Regions from separate parts of the Teredinibacter franksiae genome, predicted to be linked through region 4. Evidence: predicted binding sites of a transcription regulator. Region 4 holds the regulator's gene; each other region holds the start of a gene.
The links. The regulator sigma-54, encoded in region 4, starts transcription at its own class of promoters, with help from an activator protein. The targets are predictions, from matches to a motif close to TGGCACANNNNTTGCNNT.

Region 1 (3,335 bases), 2.5 Mb from region 4:
TTACCGAACGCCGTACACGCATACGAAAAAAAGATTTTCTTGTAGGCGAAGACCAGCTCGAGTACGACATTCAACTGTCAAACACAGGAAAAATTGACAAACTTTCACCGCGCACACGCACCCGCGCACACAAAATTGTTGAAGAAGCCATGCTTGCAACCAATTTATGTGCCGGTGAGTTTTTGCAAAAACACAACACTGGCTTGTTTACCAGCCACAGTGGATTCCGCGAAGACAGGCTCGGTGAAGTAAAAGCCTTGTTAAAAGAAGAATCGGTTGAACATCCAGAAAATTTACTTGAAGCAGACAGCTATATTGCCCTCATTAAATCGTTAATGGCCTCCGACAAGGCCCACCTCGTATCGCCCTTGCGTCGAATGATGCCTTCTAGCGAACTAAGCTTGGCTGCAACGCCTCACCTAGGCATGGGCATGCCGGTATATGCCACCGTCACCTCCCCCATCCGTCGCTACGCAGACCTCTACAACCACTGGGCCATTAGTCAGCTGTTAACCGATAGCGCGTTTACACCCATAACCACAGAAAACCTGGCAGCGGTGAAGAGCGCACTGCAACAAAGCCGCCAGGCCGACCGCGAACTATACCAATGGCTGATTTGCCAGTACGCACAAAAATTTGTGGGCACAAGCGGTAAAGCCAAGGTACGCATTGTCACCCAACAAGGCTTTGGCGCGCGCTTAATCGATTCCGGTGTCGATGGCTTTGTGCTCTTCCCTAAAAAGCAGGAAAAAACGTTCGATGCTAAACGCATGACAATCACAACTCAAGGCAATACCTACGCACTGGAAAACGATGTAGAAGTGAAAATTGAGAGTGTGGACATGGAAAAACGCCGAATAGCTTTTAGCGTTATCGGCCCTGAGGCTGATTAACACTTGTTTAGCAGGGAATGGCCATATAAAAACGGCCAGCTCCCCCTGCCCGCTCTCCACCTCCATACCGACAGCATAAGGGTTAAAAACAAAAAAAAGAAAGAAATCACTCAAAAGAAAAGTACTTTTGATGGATAAACAGAAACAGTAAAGACCGCCGAAGACGTGAAATAATTAACCAAACGATTTAAAAGTTTACTTTAACTTTCGTATCACCGAAAAAGGGTTGTACTCAACAACCCTTTACTCTTACCTCAAATACCTCTAGCCAAGCACACACAACCCCCAGCACTCACCATTTTGGTGCGACCACTAACAATTAAAAAGTAAAACAAGAATTTTTATTTCTGTCCAAGCACAGTTTTGTGTCTACTACGCCCACCCTTTGCACCACAAGCAAACACTACAAGCGGCGTCCTCTGTTCTAGTTTGAATCACCACTAGATGTAACTATCACCAAAGCGGTGCATCAGAACTTCTCCTAAGCAAACAAAAACCCCAAGAAATCGCTCTTAGGCTACTGATTTTTAAGTACTTTTTTGATTTCCCCATCAGTTGGCAAGGGAATTGCCATTATCTCCATGTATTCATGACTCACAAATAATATTTTTAAACGCTGGTTTTGCTCGCACAGTTTCAACGCACAAATAACGAGCGCCATCCAATAAACACCTAATGACCTGGGGTTAAACAATGGGACTAAAGATTTTTTCATTTCACAGACTTTCAAATTTTTCTGCGGCAATAATAACGGCGTTATTGCTGATAGTTACAACTTTAAGTTCACATGCCGAAGAGCTAGAACTTGAAAAAGATGAACTGACTTTCGGCTTTATAAAACTGACCGATATGGCTCCACTGGCCATTGCCTACGAACAGGGCTTTTTTGAAGACGAAGGACTATTTGTAACACTGGAAGCGCAAGCCAATTGGAAAGTATTACTGGACGGTGTTATCGACGGTAAGCTTGACGGTGCGCACATGCTTGCGGGCCAGCCTCTAGGAGCAACTATCGGTTACGGCACCAAAGCCCACATCGTTACCGCCTTCAGTATGGATTTAAACGGTAACGGCATCACCGTTTCCAACGACATTTGGAAACAAATGAAGCCTAATATTCCAGTCAAAAATGGCAAGCCCGTTCACCCCATCAGCGCAAGCGCGTTAAAGCCGGTTGTCGAAAAATACAAGTCTGAAGGTAAACCCTTCAACATGGGCATGGTATTCCCCGTTTCCACCCACAACTACGAGCTACGCTATTGGCTAGCTGCCGGCGGACTTGAGCCCGGTTACTACGGCCCAGGCTCTTCCGGCACTGTTGGCCAAATTGCTGCCGATACACTGCTGTCAGTAACACCACCACCACAAATGCCCGCCACCATGGAAGCCGGCACTATATACGGCTACTGCGTGGGCGAACCTTGGAACCAGCAGGCCGTATTTAAAGGTATTGGTGTACCGGTTATCACCGACTACGAAATCTGGAAAAACAACCCAGAAAAAGTGTTCGGCGTGTCTGATGGATGGGCGAAAAAATACCCCAACACTCATTTAGCCGTAGTAAAGGCCTTAATTCGTGCGGCGCAATGGTTGGACGAAAAAGACAATGTTAACCGCGAAGAAGCCGTAAAAATTCTATCCAAACCTAACTACGTGGGCGCCGACGCTGAAGTTATCGCCAACTCCATGACAGGCACCTTTGAGTACGAAAAAGGCGATGTGCGAGAAGTGCCAGATTTCAACGTATTCTACCGCTATTACGCCACTTACCCATTCTACTCAGACGCTATTTGGTACCTCACACAAATGCGTCGCTGGGGCCAAATTGGTGAGGACAAACCCGACACTTGGTACCACGACATGGCCAAAAAAGTGTACAAGCCCGAAATTTACATGAAGGCTGCGAAAATTCTGGTTGCAGAAGGTAAAGTCAAAAAAGAAGATTTTCCTTTCGGAACAGATGGCTACAAGGCACCGCAAAAAGAATTTATCGACAGCATTGTTTTTGATGGTAAAAAACCAAACGAGTACCTAGCTAAGTTCCCAATTGGATTAAAATCTGGTGAAGTCGTAACCGCAACTGGCGTAAAAAAGAAGTAGCCATTACAAAATTGCAACGAAGTTAAATGGAAAGTTTCTCCCGTCTTGTCGCGGTGGTTCGCCACCGCTCTTTTTGACGGGCTATCCAAGAAGAAACTGTATTTAGTGGACTGAATTTATCATGAACAAAATCATCAACATATTGCAGGTATCAGGCTTAACGTGGTTTGTACCGGTCGCACGTCTAATTGCAGGCGAGGATCCAAAAGAACAGGCAAAGCAACTTTGGATAGCAATGGGCATACCCATCATAGCTTTTGCTATTTTTATAGCTTTATGGGGGCAAATGTCGAGCAAGGTGGTAACCAGCTTAGGCACCATACCGGGCCCAACCCAAGTATT
Region 2 (3,335 bases), 1.6 Mb from region 4:
CATTTTTTCCAGATTTAAGGCAAATAGCGTCGTCACCCACATCAAACCGGTTTTTGTAGACCAACACGTTCTTCACTGATTCTAGGTCTATGCCATCCCCGTTTTGAGCAAACCAGGGATTTCGTACCTGCACATTCCTCACTACAATATTTTTGCTCATAAGTAGATGCAGGTTCCAGGCGGGCGAGTTTTGGAAGGTTGGGCCATCCAGTAAAATTCTATCGGTATTCACCAACGCCACCATTACAGGGCGTAGCCAATGTTTTATGGCTTGTGCCTGCTTTTTGTTGTATTTGAAGATGTTGTCAGTCTTCATCGCTTTCGCACCCTGCAGCGACTCCTGAGAGGGAAACCAGACTTTGCCATCGTCGGATACAATACCGCCACTGGCCACCAGTTTTTTCCATTGGCCATCGGTCATTTTCGATTTCTTCACTAGCCGCCAGTCGCCGCCAGATCCATCAATAGTGCCTTGGCCGGTAATGGCAATATCGGTCAAATTGTTGGCATAAATGGGGCTTATAGGCCGCCAAGCGTTTAGGCCTTCATAGCTGGTGTCGATGAGTTCGTAGAGGTCTTTGTCGGGAATGAATTTAACCAAGGCACCACTTTGTACATGTAAGTCGATATGACTTTTAAGCACGATAGGGCCGCTTAACCAAATACCCCTCGGTACTATTAAGCGACCACCACCTTTCTCGGAAAGGTGGTTAATGGCTTTGGCGAAAGCGCCTGTATTGACTGAAACGCCATCACCCACGCCGCCAAATTTTTCAATGGAAACCTCATAGCGGGGAATTTTGGGCAGCGCGACCAGAGGCATGTTAAATGGCAGGTTCTTGTATAAAGGCCCGAAATTATCGTCGTAACTAATATTTCGCGCCTGCGCTAGCGGTTGAGCCGATATAAGCCATGCCAGAAGGACATAAACCACGTTTGTATATTTCATTTAGCCACCCTATTTTCAAAATGAGTAAAATTACGCTACCTGCCCGCCGATTTTCAATGTTTCCAAGTCTGGCTACAGTTTTTTTGAAGACATTAGCTAATGATAGTTAAAAACACAGGAACCACGCACTGTAGTCACCCGTGGGATTGGTTCTAGGTTTGGGACGGATAGTAGCGCTATTCTTTGGTGAATCTTGATGAGGGTAATAGTTCGAGGAACTTTGTGCCGTACCGGGAATGTGTGTGAGCTCAGAATATGTGTTTTTGTCATTTACGGGAGTATCGATTGCTCCTGTGCAGCCGACATTTAACATTGGGTGGTTAATGTTAGTCACAGCGGAAAGCGACAAAACAGAAAAGTTTGGATTTTGCGGTTTTTGTTTTGTTATCCCTGTACCAGTACTAATGCGCTGCGCGCCATTGCTCCTCCTTTTGCCAATGCGAGATGGCCGGAGAAACAGTCTTTTAGTGTATGCGCTAAGGTCTTCATTGATGATGGCTGTGTCAGATAAATTTACAGAAACCCCCTATAGCAATAATGCTAAAGTAGTATTTGTTACGTTTAATTGTGACCCAAGTCACTAATATATAAGAAAAATTTGGCATATAAAAAACCTTTTTGTTCGTTTGGCGCGTATTGGCACACTACGTGCTCTTGAATACGTATCACTGGAAAATGCTGGTGAATACAATAATTTTTGGAGTGAACAATGAAGAATGTTTTGCTAACACTGAAGTACTCGCTGGCCATCTTGGCCCTAGGCTTTACCCTTAGCGCTAACGCAGCGCTAATTTGGGACAATGGTACCGGTACCGATAATATCGGTGGGCATTGCTCCTCTTGTGGAGACATGGACGCGCATACTATGTTCGACAATTTTTCGCTTACGGCCGGTGTAGCTGATTTAACCGTAGAGTGGGATGCGAGCTTTTACAATATTCTGCCAACGGCTGGTGCAGATACCGATGTTCGTTTAAGCATCTGGAATGCCTATAATCAAGATCAGGTTTGGACAAACGTATTTGATTTCCAAGAGTTGGATCTGCTTTCTACTAACAAGACTCAAGGCGTCAATGCGAACGTAACCCTTTCAGCTCTTTTGAGCGGCGTAAATCTGGGTGCAGGCGATTACTGGATCTCTTTTTCTGGCGATGATATGCACTTTGATACGCTAGGCGCCGGTAACGCCGGTCAGGTTGGTCTCGGTTCTCTCGGAAACGGTGGAACACCACAAAATGTATCCGAGCTGAGCTTTCGTTTGCACTCAGCTGAAGTTCCAGAGCCATCAAGTCTTGGCTTGTTGGGCTTAGGTATTCTTGCTTTAGGCGTTTCTCGTCGTCGTTTTATTAAGTAGTTCTTTGTTCTAGAAAGAAACCGGAGGTGTTATTGCCTCCGGTTTTTTGTGGTTTACCTTTGTCTGAATCTGGATAAAGCGCCTTTTTTTTTTGGCTGTTTCGTTAGTCTCATATTACTCTTTACCTTATCGCTAAGGTGGAAGTTGTCAGAAATAGAACTATGGATTGGGGAGTTTAGTTCCTCTCGTGCCTCCACTAGCGGTTGAGCCGATATAAGCCATGCCAGAAGGAGGCAAGCCACGTTTGCATATTCTATATTCAATTAAAGCACCGAATTTGCAAATTTAGTGGGATCATACTACCCAGTTGCCCAATAGCGACGATGAGTTCAAATCAGCCTTCAGTTTCGCTGTAGAGTATTTTATGATAGTTAAAAAGCGGGGCTCACGTATTAGGCTAATGAGCCATGGTTTAAGAGTCGAGTATTGTTACGAAAAGGGTAGTTGGATACCGACGACAATTATTACAGGTTTCTTACGTCGTTATTGCTATATCTGACTATACTTCCTGTATATAGCGAGCTTTCCAGTTGTTCTCACACCCATCGTTTTTCTATCAATTGTTTCTATGAAAAATAGTTTCAAATATTTCATTCGCCGCATCTGTTGGGTGCTCGCTTGCTTGGGTTGTGCGCCTGAGGGGCTCGTTGCCAATGAACAGCGAGATATGGTGATTGCTGCCAAGCCACATACAAACAAAGATAGACGTTTAGATTATAGCTTCGAGTTGCTGGGGATTGCACTGGAGGCCACCCGAGGTCCATACGGCGACTATGATCTGGTTCGATCACCGCTGCCAATGTTTCGTGAGCGCCAGTACCGGGAACTGCATACTGGGAATTTACTCAACGTGATGATATCGCCGCCTAAACTTGGTTGGGAAGGTAAGGTTACGCGCGTTAAATTTCCACTCCAAAAAGGGGTTGCGAGCTTTCGTTTGGCTTTGGTGACGAAAAAGAACAAAGACCTTCTTGAGAATGCAGTAGTTCTGGACGATTTTCGGCAGTTTACCATTGGAGTAAACAACCACTG
Region 3 (3,335 bases), 1.6 Mb from region 4:
AAACTCAGCAGCTTAAATTCCTCAGTGCTATAGCCCGAAGGTGCAACAATGGCCTGATTAAGCTCTAAGAAGGTGCCGGTATTAAAATCGTTAAGCGCAATACCAATGGGGGAAAGGTCGAATAGGCCGTTTAAACGTACGTCCTGCTCCCGACGCCGACTAATTAAACGGTCAATAAACAGCGTTCCCAAGCAGAAGGAGATCAAAATAAATACGCCCACTCCGCGCAGTTGCCAGGCGTTATCTGCACGAGGGCTCCAGCCACCTTCCGGGATCGCCGCAATTCGCCAGTAACCATGCGGCAGACTTACCCGATCGGTAACGGGATTTTGTTCAAACAGGCTTAATCGACCCCAAAAAACATGCCCGATATCGCCCTTGCCGTCTAATCCGCGGATGGCAATTTCAATTTTTTTGTCGCCATCGATTAACCCGCTTTCACGATAGAATTCTTGCAGATTAATCACCACCGCGACCAAACCCCACAACTCTGGCTCACCGGTTTGCACATTAGGGTTAAAGACTGGCACTCGACCTATAAGCCCCTGCCCTCCCTGCTTGAGGTTCACCGGACCCGCGAGCACCAAATCACCAGAATCCAGCGCCGTCTGTATGGCGCTCCATTGTTCGGGAACCGCACGATAATCGAGATTAACCGCAGCCTCATTACCTTTGAGTGGATACATGTAACGAATGACCATATCCGGCGCAGCGGCAATATTGCGCAATTGGGTATGCCCGCGAAACAAGCTCTTGGCGTACTGGGAAAAAACATCCTGATTGAGGTTGGAATTTGCACCGATTATAGCCGCCAGACTCAGGCCGGTTTGCAGGTTGGCATTAATATTCCCCTCCAGTCTCGCGCGTATTACCGAAAGCTCCTGCAGAGCACTTGAGCGCTGCGCCTGCTCAAACATCCGGTTATTGGACCAGTCTGCGAATACCAACAGAATGCCCAGCAGCACAGGCGCAACGACTAACAGCCAGCGTATAGGGTTCCCTGGACGCTTTATTCGGTACCTGGTCTGGGAGTGCGATGCTGGGGTCATGCCACGGAGTAGCCATTAGTTAGATCAGTAATTACCTAACGAGTATAGATCACGGTGTATGAGCCAGCGTAGACGAATTCGGTCTCCGTAGAGCACCAGCAAAACGCATCGATTGCCTAGGCGCACCAAATAGAGCCGCACAACACGCCCATTTTGCACATAAATCCAGTATTACCGGGCATTGCAACCTCTGGCACCGGAATTGCTTTACTTAGGCTACGCGAGGAATCAATAACGCTCAGTTGTTGAACCGCAACAATTCGTACCAATGGAAAGCTAGGGTTCCGGCCTGAACATATAAAGAAACTATTTTGAGTAGTTTCAGGCGCCTGGACCGAGAGCTTTCGACCTTTCTGTATTCGTTATATGTTTACGAACGAAGGGTTACACGGCGGGATAAAAGCCCGGGAGATTAATGGCAACACAGCGCCATTGTTTCCTCATTTTTTCGTGTGACCTTTGGAGCTTAAACATGCATAACAAACTACTCACCGGCGCTCTTCTCGGTTTTACCCTCTTGCTTGGAGCCTGCTCCGAAAAAGTGGCTGAAACCAAATCTTCCACAGCCTCGGCCCCTGCAGCAGCTGTTGCCGAAACTCCCAAGTTTAAAGTGTGCTGGTCTATCTACGTTGGCTGGATGCCGTGGGACTTTGGCGCCCAACAAGGCATCGTAAAAAAGTGGGCTGACAAATACGGTATTGAAATCGAAGTAACACAAATTAACGATTACATCGAATCAATTAATCAATATACCGCAGGGGCATACGATGGCTGCACCATGACCAACATGGACGCCCTCACGATCCCTGCTGCTGGCGGCGTTGATTCCACCGCGCTGATTGTCGGCGACTTCTCCAATGGTAACGACGGTGTTGTATTGAAAGATAAATCCGCTCTGGCAGATATTAAGGGCCAGACCGTTAACTTGGTGGAGCTGAGTGTTTCTCACTACTTGCTAGCACGCGGCCTAGAGTCAGTTGGCTTAAGTGAACAGGACGTTAAAGTGGTGAATATTTCCGATGCCGATATGGTTGCAGCTTACTCCACATCAGACGTCACATCGGTTGTTACTTGGAACCCACTACTAAGCGAAATTACGGCCATGCCGAGTGCCAACAAGGTGTACGACTCGTCCAACATTCCCGGTGAAATCATCGATTTAATGGTGGTCAACACCAAAACACTTACGGACAACCCCAACTTTGGCAAAGCCTTGGTTGGCGCTTGGTATGAAATTATGGACATTATGGGCGCCAGTGACGAAGCAGGCCTAGCGGCACGCACGAGTATGGGAATCGCTTCCGGAACCAATCTAGCGGGTTTCGATGCTCAACTGACCTCAACGCAAATGTTTTACCAACCGGACCATGCCGTAGCCTTCGTCAATAGCGATAAACTCAAAACCACAATGCAGTACGTTGCCGAGTTTTCTTTTGATCACGGTATTCTTGGCGAAGGCGCAACCGACGCCAATTACATCGGTGTTGAAACACCCTCGGGAATATACGGCGATGCCGAGAACGTAAAATTTCGGTTCAACCCAAACTATATGCAAATGGCGGCAGAGGGTTCTCTGTAGATCGTGCCCTGTAAACTAAACCAGGAATTGACGCACCGATGAAGAAATTAATTAACCAGTACCCGTCAAAACCGGTGCGTCTATTTCTCGGGCTTCTGCCATTTGTGCTTCTGCTATTTGTCTATGTGATAGCTTCAGAGGCACGACTGGCAGAAAACCCCAACGACAAACTCTTACCCTCACTTAGCTCGATTGCAGATGCCATCGATCGAATGGCACTGAAACCAAGTAAGCGCTCGGGTGAATATCTTTTTTGGCAAGATACTTACAATAGCCTAAAGCGCCTTTGCATCGGCGTTGGCATTAGTGCACTTCTTGCGCTATCGGTTGGCGTACTAATGGGGGCTGTCCCCTATTTTCGCGCAAAATTCTCCCCGCTGGTAACCGCAATATCCTTGGTGCCACCCATGGCCATCCTACCCATTCTATTTATTATTTTTGGCTTGGGGGAACTGTCTAAGGTTGTGCTCATTGTTATAGGCATAACCCCCTTTATTACGCGCGATGTCTATCAACGTGTAATGGAAATACCCAACGAACAGATTATTAAGGCGCAAACTCTGGGCGCCAACACTTGGCAGATTATTGTGCGGGTAATACTTCCGCAAGTAATGCCTCGGCTGCTCGCCGCCGTACGCCTTTCTCTGGGTGCAGCTTGGTTATTTTTAATCGCAGCTGAAGCTATTGCCGCAACCGATGGTCTAGGT
Region 4 (3,335 bases):
GTGTTTCGGAAAAGCGTTTAAGCAGCATTTCACGCGAGCTATCGAGAAATACGATCTGGTACTGTTTGCGGTCGATAGGGGCGCTGGCAATAAGTTCGCCGAGCTTGCCGAGGTCGCTATAGATATTGCGTGCGTCAATGCCGATGGCAAAGCGCTGGCTATCGGCGTTGGGTGCGGCGGCTATTTGCTCGATAAGGGCCGGTAACAAGTTAACCGGTAGGTTGTCGATACAGGTGTAGCCTTCGTCTTCAAGCAGGTGTAGGGCCGACGTTTTACCGGATCCAGATCTTCCACTGATGATAAGCAGGCGCATAAAATTCTTCCGGGAAAGTTGTTCGCTGGGTAAGTGTAATACTGGTGCGCTCTTCGGAGCGCTTAGACCCGACGGGCTGAGCCATAGGCTTGGGCTCAGTTTTTAGTTTACACCAGAAGCGATACGAAACAATTCTTGATTGTTGTGACAGGCCCTCAGGCGCTTTGCGTAGCTTGGGTCTTGCAGGTTTTCGGCAAGGCTCGAGAGGGTTTGCAGGTGGGCGTCTTCAGCGTTCTCGGGCACCAGCATGGCAAATACTAGGTCCACGGGCTCACCGTCTACGGCGTCGAAGTCGATGGGCTGCTCGAGGGTAATACAGGCGCATAGGGTTTCACCCCCGGTGGCAAATCGGCAGTGGGGTATAGCAATACCCTGGCCGATACCGGTTGAACCCAAGCGTTCCCTTGAAACGAGGCTCTGAAAAAGCGCTGTCTCGTTGGTACCTTCAATGGCGTGGGCAAAAATGCCAGCGAGATTTTCTAGCAGGCGTTTTTTGCTGCTGTCGCTTGTGGCGGCTTTGCAGCGATCTTCGGAAAGGAGTGACGAAATCTGCATGGTGATTCGATTGCCGGTGATGTCCGTATTAATATTAGATGAGGTTTAAGTCTTTTGTGCAAAGCGATTGCTTTGTTGAGCAACTCATCGAATTGGCGCGCATTCTACCAATAATCCGTGATCTTCCAAGAGTTGGGAGCTGGGGAAATCAAAAAAAGAGTAAATAAAAATTTAATCACTTATTCAAGGTGTGGTAAATGGCTTTACACCAGCCGCTTTCGTTCGTTGGAAGGTGGTATGTGTAGCGATTCACGGTACTTGGCAATTGTGCGTCGGGCCACCTTGATTCCCTGCTCGCCCAGTAGCCCTGTGATTTTTGAGTCGCTTAGGGGTTTGCGTGCATTCTCTGCGGCCACCAATTTTTTAATGATGGCGCGAATGGCTGTAGATGAACACTCTCCGCCGGTATCGGTGGCAACATGACTTGAAAAGAAGTATTTCAGCTCGAAAATACCCTGGGGGGTGTGCATGTATTTTTGTGTGGTTACCCGAGAAATGGTGGATTCGTGCATTTCCACTATTTCGGCAACATCGTGCAGCACCATGGGCTTCATGGCTTCTGGGCCGTAGTCGAGAAAGCCCTGTTGTTTTTCGACAATGCAGGTGGAGACTTTTAGCAGGGTTTCGTTACGGCTTTGCAGGCTCTTTAAGAACCAGCGAGCTTCCTGTAGGTTGTCGCGCAGGAAAGTGTTGTCGGCACTGGAGTCCGCACGCTTTACCATCGATGCATAGCCGGAGTTAATGCGAAGCTTGGGGGCGATGTCGGGGTTAAGCTGCACAACCCAACGATTATTGACCTTGCTGACAAATACATCGGGTACTACATATTCGGTATCGTCGCTGCCAATGGATTCTCCGGGGCGTGGATTTAGCCCTTGGATGATACTAATGGCCGCTTGCAGTTCGGGCTCTTTGAGCCGAAGCTTGCGCATAAGTTGCTTAAAGTCGCGGCTTGCGAGCAGGTTCAGGTAGTCTTTTACCAGTGCGCGTGCATGGCTGATATCGGGGCCTTCAACGCCTAGCTGGTTCAGCTGGATAAGCAGGCACTCGCGGATATCTTGGCTGAGTACGCCCGGAGGATCGAACTGCTGCACGCGATGAAGTACGGCGAGAATCTCATCTTCTTCGAGTTCTTCATACTGTGTCATCAGGCTGGTGAACAGCTCTTCAAGCGGTTGCCCGAGAATACCGTTGGGCTGCACGGCATCGATGAGGGTTTCGGCAATTTCTCGGTCGAGGTCCGACATGGGGGTGAGGTTGAGTTGCCAGTGCAGGTGATCCTGCAAGGTTTCGGACGTGCCCCGGCGGGACTCAAAATCGTAATCTTCGCTGTCGGGTTTAGCTAGGCCGGAACCTGATGGCGTAGGTTCGTAAATGTCGTCCCAGCTGGTGTCTACCGCGAGGTCTGTTGGAATGCTGTCTTCATTCCAGTCACCGTCAGGCTTGTCGGCAAATTCCTCCGCGCTGCTGGTGTCATCGGCGCTCGCCGTGGTATTAGCTGCTTCGGTGTCCTGCGAGGTGTTTTGGTTGTCTGTTGCCGGCGGTGCTTGTTCGTTCGCGTCGTTTGTCGCTGGCGCCTCTTCTATATCGTCCGACGTTTCGAGCATTGGATTGGAGTCCAGCGCCTCTTGAATTTCGACTTGCAGGTCCAGCGTCGAAAGTTGCAGTAGGCGAATGGCCTGTTGCAACTGTGGTGTCATCGTAAGTTGTTGTCCCAGTTTTAGCTGGAGAGATTGCTTCATAGGATGAACTGCGAACGTGTAGTGAGTAAAGGGTTACAAGTCGTAGTTTAGTCTTCGTATTCGAGACGCGCAATGGTTTTTAAAAGCAAGGAATATGCCGGTTTGAAGACCATTTTAAGGGGGTTGTCAAGGAAATCTCGGGGATTATAGGGTGAAATGTTTACCTAGGTACACTTCTCGTACTTTCTGGTTGTTGAGTACTTCCGCTGCTGCACCTTCGGCAATAATGTGGCCCTCAGAAACGATATACGCCTTCTCACAGATATCCAGTGTTTCTCGTACATTATGATCGGTAATGAGTACGCCAATGCCGCGCCCTTTTAGGTGTTGAACAATTTGCTTAATGTCGCTGACAGAGATGGGGTCTACGCCGGCAAAAGGTTCGTCAAGCAGGATGAACTGTGGTTCTGTGGCTAGGGCTCTGGCGATTTCAACGCGCCTGCGTTCACCGCCAGAAAGCGCCATGCCCAGGCTGTCACGAATGTGTTGAATGTGGAATTCGTTAAGTAATTGCTCCATGGCGGCAATACGCTGTTTGCGGTTAAGCTCTGAACGGGTTTCTAGAATAGCCATAATGTTGTCGGCCACTGTCAGCTTGCGGAATACCGAGGCCTCTTGAGGTAGATAGCCAAGACCTTCTCGAGCGCGCTCGTGCATGGACATTTGGGTGACATCTTTATCGGCTATTGATATTGCACCTCTGTCAGCTTTTACGATGCCTGCAA

Region 1: the regulator sigma-54 is predicted to act here: its motif matches at 1,450-1,467, upstream of H5336_RS03980 (CmpA/NrtA family ABC transporter substrate-binding protein).
Region 2: the regulator sigma-54 is predicted to act here: its motif matches at 1,587-1,604, upstream of H5336_RS07615 (PEP-CTERM sorting domain-containing protein).
Region 3: the regulator sigma-54 is predicted to act here: its motif matches at 1,241-1,258, upstream of H5336_RS07475 (putative urea ABC transporter substrate-binding protein).

The regions. Positions count from the first base shown of each region.
Region 1 covers NZ_JACJUV010000001.1:991,920-995,254, forward strand. Annotated here, with positions in the region: gene H5336_RS03975 (VacB/RNase II family 3'-5' exoribonuclease) at 1-893, shown strand, start outside; gene H5336_RS03980 (CmpA/NrtA family ABC transporter substrate-binding protein) at 1,587-2,993, shown strand; gene H5336_RS03985 (ABC transporter permease) at 3,115-3,335, shown strand, end outside.
Region 2 covers NZ_JACJUV010000001.1:1,859,982-1,863,316, reverse strand. Annotated here, with positions in the region: gene H5336_RS07620 (glycoside hydrolase family 28 protein) at 1-949, opposite strand, end outside; gene H5336_RS07615 (PEP-CTERM sorting domain-containing protein) at 1,659-2,303, shown strand; gene H5336_RS07610 (transporter substrate-binding domain-containing protein) at 2,872-3,335, shown strand, end outside.
Region 3 covers NZ_JACJUV010000001.1:1,822,912-1,826,246, forward strand. Annotated here, with positions in the region: gene H5336_RS07470 (response regulator) at 1-1,049, opposite strand, end outside; guanidine-I (ykkC/yxkD leader) riboswitch at 1,315-1,462, shown strand; gene H5336_RS07475 (putative urea ABC transporter substrate-binding protein) at 1,522-2,628, shown strand; gene H5336_RS07480 (ABC transporter permease) at 2,667-3,335, shown strand, end outside.
Region 4 covers NZ_JACJUV010000001.1:3,445,863-3,449,197, forward strand. Annotated here, with positions in the region: gene rapZ (RNase adapter RapZ) at 1-313, opposite strand, end outside; gene H5336_RS14695 (PTS sugar transporter subunit IIA) at 416-868, opposite strand; gene H5336_RS14700 (RNA polymerase factor sigma-54) at 1,072-2,610, opposite strand; gene lptB (LPS export ABC transporter ATP-binding protein) at 2,755-3,335, opposite strand, start outside.